DNA from 3 places in the Shewanella sp. TB7-MNA-CIBAN-0143 genome. Region 3 is predicted to be linked to each of the others. Evidence: predicted binding sites of a transcription regulator. Region 3 holds the regulator's gene; each other region holds the start of a gene.
What was found. Region 3 encodes sigma-54, which starts transcription at its own class of promoters, with help from an activator protein. Its sites were predicted from a motif close to GTTGGCACGNNNNTNGNNT; they were not measured.
Positions count from the first base shown of each region.

Region 1 (3,290 bases), on a different contig from region 3:
CACATACCTGCGAAAGATACGCACATTCCATGTCATCTAACGTCATCAGTTCGGTGTTAAGTTTTACGGCAATTGTTTCATCCTTAGATGTGTGGCTAGGTTGAACGCTTTCAGGTAAATCACTGCTGTGTATAACATCCTCATTGGCGATAAGTGCCGATTGCTCAATAATATTTTTCAATTCGCGAATATTTCCCGGAAATGCATAACGACCCAAAAGAGTTAATGCATTGCTCGAAAACTTTTTATGTTTGTAATCAGAATATTTTATAAAGTGATTCACCAGCGTCGGAATGTCATCATAACGCTCACGTAACGACGGTAAGTAAATCGGAAATCCTGCAATGCGGTAATACAGGTCGCGCCTAAATTCACCTTTTTCAACCAAATCGAGTAAATTCTTATGGCTGGCACTGACTAGCCTAAAGTCAGAACGTTTCTGTTTTAATCCGCCGACGGCACGATAACACTGGGTTTCAAGTAACCTAAGTAACTTTACTTGCATGTTCATCGGTACATCACCAATTTCATCAAAAAACACCGTTCCACCGTGCGCTATTTCAATCAAGCCTTTTTTGCTGCTTGTCGCCCCTGTAAATGCACCTTTTTCATAGCCAAATAATTCACTTTCGAACAGATTTTCACTTAGCCCAGTGCATTCAATCACCACAAACGGTTTATCATTTCGGTTGCTGGCCTGATGTACCGCTTTAGCAACTAACTCTTTGCCTGAACCAGTTTCACCTTGTAACAGAACCGCGATATTGGATTGAGAGGCTCTATTAATCCTGTTGAGCATCTGCTTAAATGGCGCAGACTGACCGATCATGGTGCCTTTTTTTGATTCTGTCGATGCGTAATCTATGGCATCTAAAATCTCTAGATACCCCAATACCATGCCACTATTATCTTTTATAGGTTTCATTAAAATGTCGCAGTAAGACTTACCTTGCACCGTGCTGTGAATATGCACGGCACTGGCAGCTCGGTTAGTACTCTGGCATTGTAATAACGGGCATTCCTCACCGTGTTTATCGCAAGGTTGGTCACTATTATGAGAGATTTGATGGCATTTACTTTGGCCTAAAATAACGTCGTCATCATAGGTTTCGATATAGGCTTGATTAACCGCATGGATCACATAATCGGGAGTAATAAAAATCGCCGGTTTATCAATAGCGTTTATCATAGATTGTACAACGGTGGTTTTATTCATTGATTACTCTCGCTTGCGATTCATATTAATCGGCCAACCTTTATAATGACATTAATAGCACGATAAATGTCATTACGATGTCATATTTGTCACTCATTTGTCACTCAACAACCTAGCATGGGCATCCTGTCAATTTCAATAATGTTTAAGCTAATGATTTTAAGCGATTAAACCTAGCTAGTGTGATATGGCACAAGCTTTGTATTGATTGTGTTATATCGCTTACGACCGAACGGTGCCCTGGCAGTAGTGAACCCATGTACGAAAATTATGCCCTGAAGTTAATGGGAATGACCCGACTTGAAGACGAGGATGACAAATAATGAAATTAACATCAAAGCACAAAAAAACGGTTTTAAATGCACGTAACATCAGTGCGTTATTAGTGATTGCTGGCATGAGCAGCTTTTGCCATGCTGAATCACTAACGCAACAGCAGGTGCTTGAACAACAGGCCAATCAACGCATTGCCGATTTTAGCCAAGCGTTAAAAGATCAGTTACAAGCCGCAATTAAACAAGGTGGCTTAATCAATGCGGTGTCGGTGTGTAAATCGGTTGCACCTGCCATTGCCGCTGAAAACTCGAAAGATGGCTGGACACTGACTCGAACCAGTTTACGTGTACGTAATTCAGACAATACGCCAGATGAATGGGAGTTATCGCAATTACAACAATTTGAGCTGGTGAATGCCTCAGGACAACAACCTGCAGATAAGCCAATCGTGGCGAGTGAGTTTATCGTCAATGATGGCAACACTCAGTTTCGTTATATGAAGGCCATACCAGCGCAACAATTATGTTTAGGTTGCCATGGCAGTAATATTGAACCGGAAGTGAGTGCATTGCTTAGCAAAACCTATCCAGATGATAAAGCGGTTAACTTTGCCCTTGGTGATATTCGTGGCGCATTTTCACTGAAAAAGGATATCAAAAAATCTACTCCATCGGTTACTGCTAAGCCATAGCCGAAAGCAATAGTCAAAAGCCAAAGTCGAAAAAGTAATTAACAAACTACCACGGGAATAGGGCTTTATCATTAAGCCTTATTCTTCGGATCGTAAATCAAATAATGCTTATTAATTCGCTGTTTGTTGCGACTTAATCCGCAGTTTACATTGATGGTTTAATTTAACATCATGCTGTAGTGATTAACCCTCCTCAGTCATTGAATCAATGATGTTGAGAATATTACCAATATTAATCTGAGGCTTTATCTGACAAATACCAGTGTATTGTGTTGGGAGTTAATGTGTCATGAGTAGAATTCGAATCGATCCTTTTTATCATCAAGCTAGCCATACTCTTACATATGTGGTGACCGATATTGCTACCCGTCAATGTGCGATTATTGATCCTGTTTTAGATTTTGACATGGCGTCTGGCACCATAAGCACGAGTTTTGCTGATAGCATCATTGAGCATATCGATAAACATGGATTTGAAGTTGAATGGATTTTAGAAACCCATGCCCACAGCGACCATATTTCTGCGGCCTGTTATATCAAGAAAAAACGTGGTGGAACAACCGGAATTGGCGAGCACATCACCAAAGTTCAACATACCTTTAAGCGATTACTGAATCTTGATGATAGTTTTAAATGTAATGGCGAACAATTTGAACAATTATTTGTGGATGAAGAACTCATTAAACTGGGTCATTTAGATATTCACATTATGCATACACCGGGTCATACACCAACCTGCGTCAGTTATCTCATTGAAGATGTTGTGTTTGTAGGCGACACCTTGTCAACGCCAGAATTAGGTACCGTTAATACTGACTTCCCCAATAGCAGCGCAATAACCTTGTACCATTCAATTCAGCGAATATTGGCATTACCTAATTGCACTCGGGTGTTTGTTGGCCATGATCCACATGCACAGAAACGTACAGATAATGGGTTAGAAACATCGGTGATTGCCCAAAAACGCTATAACAGTGTGGTAGGGGGGAATGTCACCCTAGCAGAGTTTATTAAACGGCATCAACAACGCCATATTGGCCCTGACATACAGCAACTATTATTAGCCGCCATTCAAATGAATATTCGTGCGGGTAACATGCCATTAGC
Region 1 covers NZ_JBEOPL010000020.1:33,115-36,404, forward strand. The annotation lists gene AAEY97_RS16050 (sigma-54 interaction domain-containing protein) at 1-1,216, opposite strand, end outside; gene AAEY97_RS16055 (Tll0287-like domain-containing protein) at 1,539-2,183, shown strand; gene AAEY97_RS16060 (MBL fold metallo-hydrolase) at 2,473-3,290, shown strand, end outside.
Region 1: AAEY97_RS16055 (Tll0287-like domain-containing protein) is a predicted target of sigma-54. The motif match lies at 1,403-1,421, and genes of this name have one in related genera.

Region 2 (3,290 bases), on a different contig from region 3:
TTAATTGGGCCCATTTTATCGGCCATTTTTCCGCCCCAAATATTACCAATAGCGACCGATACCCCGTACACCAACATGATTAAGCCAATAGATTGAGATTTAAAACCAGACACTTGCTCTAAAATGGGAGCTAAAAAAGTAAAGGCCGTGAATGTGCCGCCATAACCTAATGCGGTAATGGCATAGACCAGTAATAACCGTGGTTGAGTGAGTACTTTTAATTGCGATGATAATTTTGCCGCGGGTGGCTGAGGTAAATTATTAGGAACCAACAAGCTACTGCCTATCAAGGCTACAAACCCAAGAATTGCGACAGTTAAAAAAGTGGCTTGCCAGCCAAAGGTTTGGCCAATGTAGGTGCCCAAAGGGACGCCTGTCACTAAGGCTACAGTTAACCCCGTAAACATAATGGCAATCGCACTGGCGGCTTTTTCTTTGGGTACTAACCCAGTGGCAATGGTTGAGCCAATAGAGAAAAATACTCCGTGGGCTAACCCAGTGATAATGCGTGCAGCGATTAAGGTTTCGTAACCGGGCGCTTGCCAAGCCAATAGATTACCCGCAACAAATAAACTCATTACCGCCAGCAATACGTGTTTGCGATTCCATTTACCGGTTAATGCGGTGAGTACAGGTGCGCCAATGGCGACACCTAATGCGTAAAGACTGACCAATAAGCCAGCCGATGGTAATGATACGTTCAGATCTTGTGCCATTGTGGGGATTAATCCCACAATGACAAATTCGGTGGTTCCAATAGCAAAGGCGCTAAGCGTCAATGCGAGTAAAGCTAACGGCATAATGTGTTCCTCTTAGGTTGTCGCTAGGATTTACCGTCGCGATAAATGTGTCAGTCAGTTGATGGGCGTCATTATTGATTAGATTTACGTTGTTAAAAACAGTATGTTTAGCAAATGACTTTTGCTATAAATGCAATAAAAAATGATGTTAGAGCGACTCTTTAGATCGACACAGCACAAGATGAGGTATGCATGCTTACGCGTTCAGATGATTTAGATATATTGCTGATGGTGGTCGATAGTGGCGGGTTTTCTGCGGCGGCCGACGCACTCAATATTCAGGTTGCACGAGTGTCACGTGCGGTAAGTAAAATAGAGCAACAGCTCGGGGTCACCATTCTCAATCGTACCACTCGGCGTGTTGAGTTAACCGATGAAGGCCGCCAATTTGTCGAATCTGTTCGGGGTGGATTACAACAATTACAACGCGCAGAAGATGAACTCGTACGTCGTGGTGAACTACCACAAGGACGTTTGCGTGTGGACGCGGCAAGTCCGTTTGTGTTTCATCAATTAGTGCCTTTGATGAAAGATTTTCGAGCCGCTTATCCAGACATTGAATTAGCATTGACCTCGAACGAGGGCTATGTCGATTTACTTGAAAAGCGTACCGATGTGGCCATTAGAATCGGTAAGCTGGCAGACTCAACCTTGCATGCTCGACCATTAGGTAAAAGTGCCTTACATATTGTTGCCTCCGCTGAGTATTTAGCGCGTAGAGGTGTGCCACAAAAAGTGTCTGATTTGGCTTGCCACGAGTTACTTGGGTTTACCGAACCTAAAATATTGAATCACTGGCCGCTAAAAGGTTACGATGTTATTACCCCTACCATCAGCACCAGCAATGGAGAAACCTTGCGTCAACTAGCACTGGCAGGTAATGGCATTGCGTGTCTTTCAGGTTTTATGATTAATGATGATCTCGTGGCGGGTCGGTTAGTGCCCATACTTCAGTCGGAGAAGTTTACTCACATAGAACGTGAACAAGTGAATGCGGTGTATTACAAATCGTCTATTGTGGCGCGACGTATTTCTGCATTTATTGAGTTTATTCAACCAAGATTAACCTTATAACTAAGGGCTCAATTTAATCGTGTGTAGATATTTGCAGTTTGAGCAAAACAGATTTGCTTGGTTGACGGTTTATTTCTGTTGTTAGTTGGCGCACAGTGTTGGTTCAGATACCGTTTTTAGGAAGACAATATGACCACTATTCCATTGTTAGGCACAGGTACCTTCAGACTTAAAGATCAACTGGCATTTGATTCAGTGTTAATGGCGCTAAAGCAGGGTTCTCGCCACATTGATACCGCTCAGATTTACGCCAATGAGAAACAAGTTGGTGATGCAATTAAAGCATCGGGTATCGCAAGAGCTGATATTTTCCTCACCACTAAGGTGTGGACAGATCGCTTTGCCCACGACCAACTGATTCAAAGCGCGCATGACAGCTTGGCTTTATTGCAAACCGATTATGTGGATTTGTTACTGATACATTGGCCGTTACGCGATGATTCAGTACCTATGCGAGAGTATTTACTGGCATTAAAAGAGGTGCAAGATGCTGGTTTAGCGAAACACATTGGCGTGTCTAATTTCACTATGGCCCAGGTTACACAAGCGATTGAGATTTTAGGTACCGACGCAATATTCACTAATCAGGTTGAAGTACATCCATATTTGCAAAATAACCGATTGGTCGAATTTTGTCAGCAGCACAATATTATGGTGACGGGTTATATGCCATTTGCCTATGGTGCGGTATTAACCGACGACACTATTGTCGCGATTGCGAAGAAACACCAAATGACACCCGCCCAAGCGGTATTAGTGTGGATGCGCCAAAAAGGTTATGTCACTATTCCATCGTCAACTAAGCTGGTAAATGTGCAAGCTAATATTGCCTCATTAGCGTTATCGCTCCCGTCTGTAGACATGGCCGCAATTGATAAGTTAGACCGAAATCATCGTGTGGCGGCGCCTGACTTTAGCCCCGATTGGGATCAATAATTTATCAGCGAATGTGCCAATAGCTTAAGTGCCCACGCAGTTTGCACTCACCATTAGATTATTTATATATCAAGTATCCACGCCGACATGAGTGTTCATATTGGCGTTTTTTATTTTCAGGGTTATTGGCCACTTGACATAGGTGTAAGACATAGGTTTACAGTCGTTGCATATACTCAATAGATTTATTTATGTAGATCTTATTATTTAATACAGTCGTTACCCCAAGGAGTGATTATGCAAGTAAGTGAACTCGCAACGTTATTGGGTGTTACCACAGACACAATTCGTTTTTACACCCGAATCGGCCTGCTCGCACCAACAAAATCGCCTAGCAATGGTTATAAATACTATCGTGACAAAGAAGTGTCGCGGATGCGATTTATTATGAGTGCCAGAAACTTAGGTTTTTCGGTAGATGAAATTAAAGTAATTTTTTCCAAAACCGATCACGGTGAAAGTGCTTGTACCATGGTGAAG
Region 2 covers NZ_JBEOPL010000003.1:64,393-67,682, forward strand. The annotation lists gene AAEY97_RS03105 (MFS transporter) at 1-800, opposite strand, end outside; gene AAEY97_RS03110 (LysR family transcriptional regulator) at 993-1,874, shown strand; gene dkgB (2,5-didehydrogluconate reductase DkgB) at 2,004-2,810, shown strand; gene AAEY97_RS03120 (MerR family transcriptional regulator) at 3,048-3,290, shown strand, end outside.
Region 2: dkgB (2,5-didehydrogluconate reductase DkgB) is a predicted target of sigma-54. The motif match lies at 1,972-1,990, and genes of this name have one in related genera.

Region 3 (3,290 bases):
TACGAACATCAACGCTAATCGCAACCAAATCATTACTGCCTTTAAGCTGGGCTAATAATGTGCCAATGAGTGGTAAAGGCAAATTATCAACACAATAATATCCTAGGTCTTCTAATACTCTCAGGGCAACGGATTTCCCTGAGCCTGAACGTCCCGATACTATAACTAGTTTCATGCAGTAATAACCTGATAAAGTTCTGTTGCGTCGTGAGTTTTACGAAGCTGTTTCAATATTTGCTTATCGCTTAACTTTTGGGCCATGCTCGATAACGTGCCTAAATGTTGTTGGCACTGGTCTGCAGGTACTAACAAAGCAAATAAAAGATCCACGGGTTGCTTATCGATTGCATCAAAGGCAATGGCTTCTTCACATTTAATAAATATCGCGATAGGGTGATCGATGGTCGTTAATCTACCATGAGGTATCGCAATGCCATTTCCTATACCTGTGCTACCCATTTTCTCTCTCGCTAACAGGCTTTCAAAAACCTCTTGCGAAGACAGGGTTGGGTACTGGGCAGCGACTAAATTGCTGATGAGTTCCAGTACTTTTTTCTTACTGCCCGGTGTGGCACAGGTAGTGCATTCCGGCTGCAGAATGGTACAAAGTTCCATCGTTAGTGTTTTGTATTCTTCTCTTTGTGTTTAATTACCTGACGGTCGAGTTTATCGATCAGGGCGTCTATTGCAGCATACATATCAGTACTTTCTGACATTGCAAAAATTTCTGCGCCATTAATGTTGATTTTGGCTTCTGCTTTTTGTTGTAATTTTTCTACATTGAGCACAACGTGTACATTATGGATCTGATCGAAGTGTCGTTCAAGCTTTGAAAATTTACTGTGGATGTATTCACGTAAAGATTCTGTTATTTCGACATGACGTCCAGTCAGACTTATTTGCATAAAAAATCCTCCATTGCCTAGTAGGTTATAAACTCTTACGTTGGTTTGAGGGCGGGATCATCATTGCTTCACGGTATTTTGCTATCGTACGACGAGCAACGTTTATGCCCTGTTCTGCCAGAAGCTGAGCCATTTTACTGTCACTCAGTGGTTTTTTCTGGTTTTCTGCGGCAACCAGCTTTTTGATAAAAGCACGAATGGCCGTTGATGAGCATTCCCCGCCATCGTCAGTACTGACATGGCTAGAGAAGAAGTATTTTAGTTCAAATAAGCCTCGAGGGGTGTGCATATATTTTTGTGTGGTGACTCGTGAAATGGTCGATTCATGCATTTCTACAGCTTCAGCGATATCATTGAGCACCATAGGCTTCATGGCTTCTTCGCCATATTCAAAAAAGCCTTGCTGAAATTGCACAATGCAATTTGCCACTTTAAGTAAAGTATCATTACGGCTTTCAATACTTTTAATAAACCATTTAGCCTCTTGCAGATGGCCTCGAATAAATTGACTATCCGACGGGTTTTTACTGCCTCTAGCCATGGCTGCATATTGCTGATTAACACCAATTTTAGGCATGTTGTCTGGGTTTAACTCTACTACCCAACGGCCATTTTTCTTTAATACTGTGACATCGGGAATCACGTATTCATCATCCATGGGGGTAATTAATAAGCCCGGACGAGGATTGAGTGTCTGGATTAAAGTGATTGCGTCACGTAACTCATTTTCTTTTAGTTTTGTTTTACGCATCAATAATCTGAAATCACGGCCAGCAATTAACTCTAAATAGCCTTTAATTAACAAACGGGCATTATCGATATGGGGTGTGTCGTTAGAGTATTGCGCTAATTGGATAAATAGGCATTCACTTAAATCACGTGCAGCAACACCCACAGGGTCAAAGTGTTGAACGCGTTTTAATACCGCTTCAACCTCATCGAGTTCCACATTTTCATCACCCATGGCTTCGAGAATATCTTCGGTACTTTGGGTTAAATAACCGCGTTCATCAATGGCATCAATAATGGCGGTGGCAATGGCGAGATCGGTGTCTGAAAATGGAGTGAGATTTTTTTGCCATTCTAAGTGTTCGTACAAACCTTCAGTAGTTTCACCTTGAAAGGGCATGTCGTCATCGCGCATGCTTGCACTGCCCGAACCTGACATAGGTGAGGCTGTGTATACTTCATCCCATGTGGTATCCATGGCTAAATCATCCATGGTTTCTTTGGTCATGGATTCTGCTATGTCGACGGTGGAAGTGTCTTTTTCGACATTAACAATACTGTTGTCACTAAAGTCGGTATCCGCTTGGTCGCGGTTTTCTTTTAAGGAGTTTTTTGCTTCAGAAAACTCATCTTCTATTTCAAGCAATGGATTTGAATCTAATGCTTGTTGGATTTCCTGCTGTAGCTCCAATGACGATAATTGCAGTAAGCGAATGGCTTGCTGCAATTGTGGGGTCATGGTTAAGTGTTGACCCATTTTAAGTTGGAGTGACGCTTTCATTTACCGCTTATCCCTAGATGATTTTCCATAAAAATGACAATCTCGAACTGTAATCGATTGCCATAAACATCAATGACATTTAACGTTGTTTAGGTATCGTTCAATGAAATGAGTTAGCTAGACTAAAAGGCCAGTAAAGTAACTATAGCTTGAATTGTTCACCTAAGTACACAGCTCGAACTTGTTGATTACTTAATATCTCATCAGGTGTGCCTTCGGCAATTAAATTACCCTGGCTGACGATATAGGCTCGCTCACAAACGTCTAGCGTTTCACGTACGTTATGGTCGGTAATTAATACCCCTAAACCGCGATTTTTAAGTTGTTGGATGATTTTTTTAATGTCGATGACCGAAATAGGATCAACACCAGCAAAGGGCTCATCAAGCAAAATAAATTTTGGATTAGCAGCTAAAGCGCGCGCAATTTCAACTCGACGACGTTCGCCACCCGATAACGACATACCTTGGCTGTCGCGTATGTGAGTAATGTGGAACTCTTCGAGTAGATGCTCAAGCTGTTCAATACGTTGGTCTGTGCTGAGCTCTTTGCGAGTTTGCAGTACGGCCATTATGTTGTCGTAAACGGTGAGCTTGCGGAAAATACTGGCTTCTTGTGGTAAGTAACCTATACCTTTGCGGGCGCGCAAATGCATTGGATCGGCAGTAAGGTCGTCATCGTCAATCAATATTCGGCCTTTATCGCTTTTTACTAAGCCGACAACCATATAAAAGGTGGTGGTTTTGCCTGCACCATTGGGGCCTAAAAGACCGACAATTTGGCCTGTTTTAACCGTTAAACTCACATCTTTAACAACTTGACGAGCTTTATAGCTTTTAGCTAGATTTTCAGCGGTTAAGGTAATTTGGGTCATG
Region 3 covers NZ_JBEOPL010000038.1:4,048-7,337, forward strand. The annotation lists gene rapZ (RNase adapter RapZ) at 1-175, opposite strand, end outside; gene ptsN (PTS IIA-like nitrogen regulatory protein PtsN) at 172-615, opposite strand; gene hpf (ribosome hibernation promoting factor) at 618-905, opposite strand; gene AAEY97_RS20700 (RNA polymerase factor sigma-54) at 931-2,415, opposite strand; gene lptB (LPS export ABC transporter ATP-binding protein) at 2,558-3,289, opposite strand; gene lptA (lipopolysaccharide transport periplasmic protein LptA) at 3,286-3,290, opposite strand, start outside.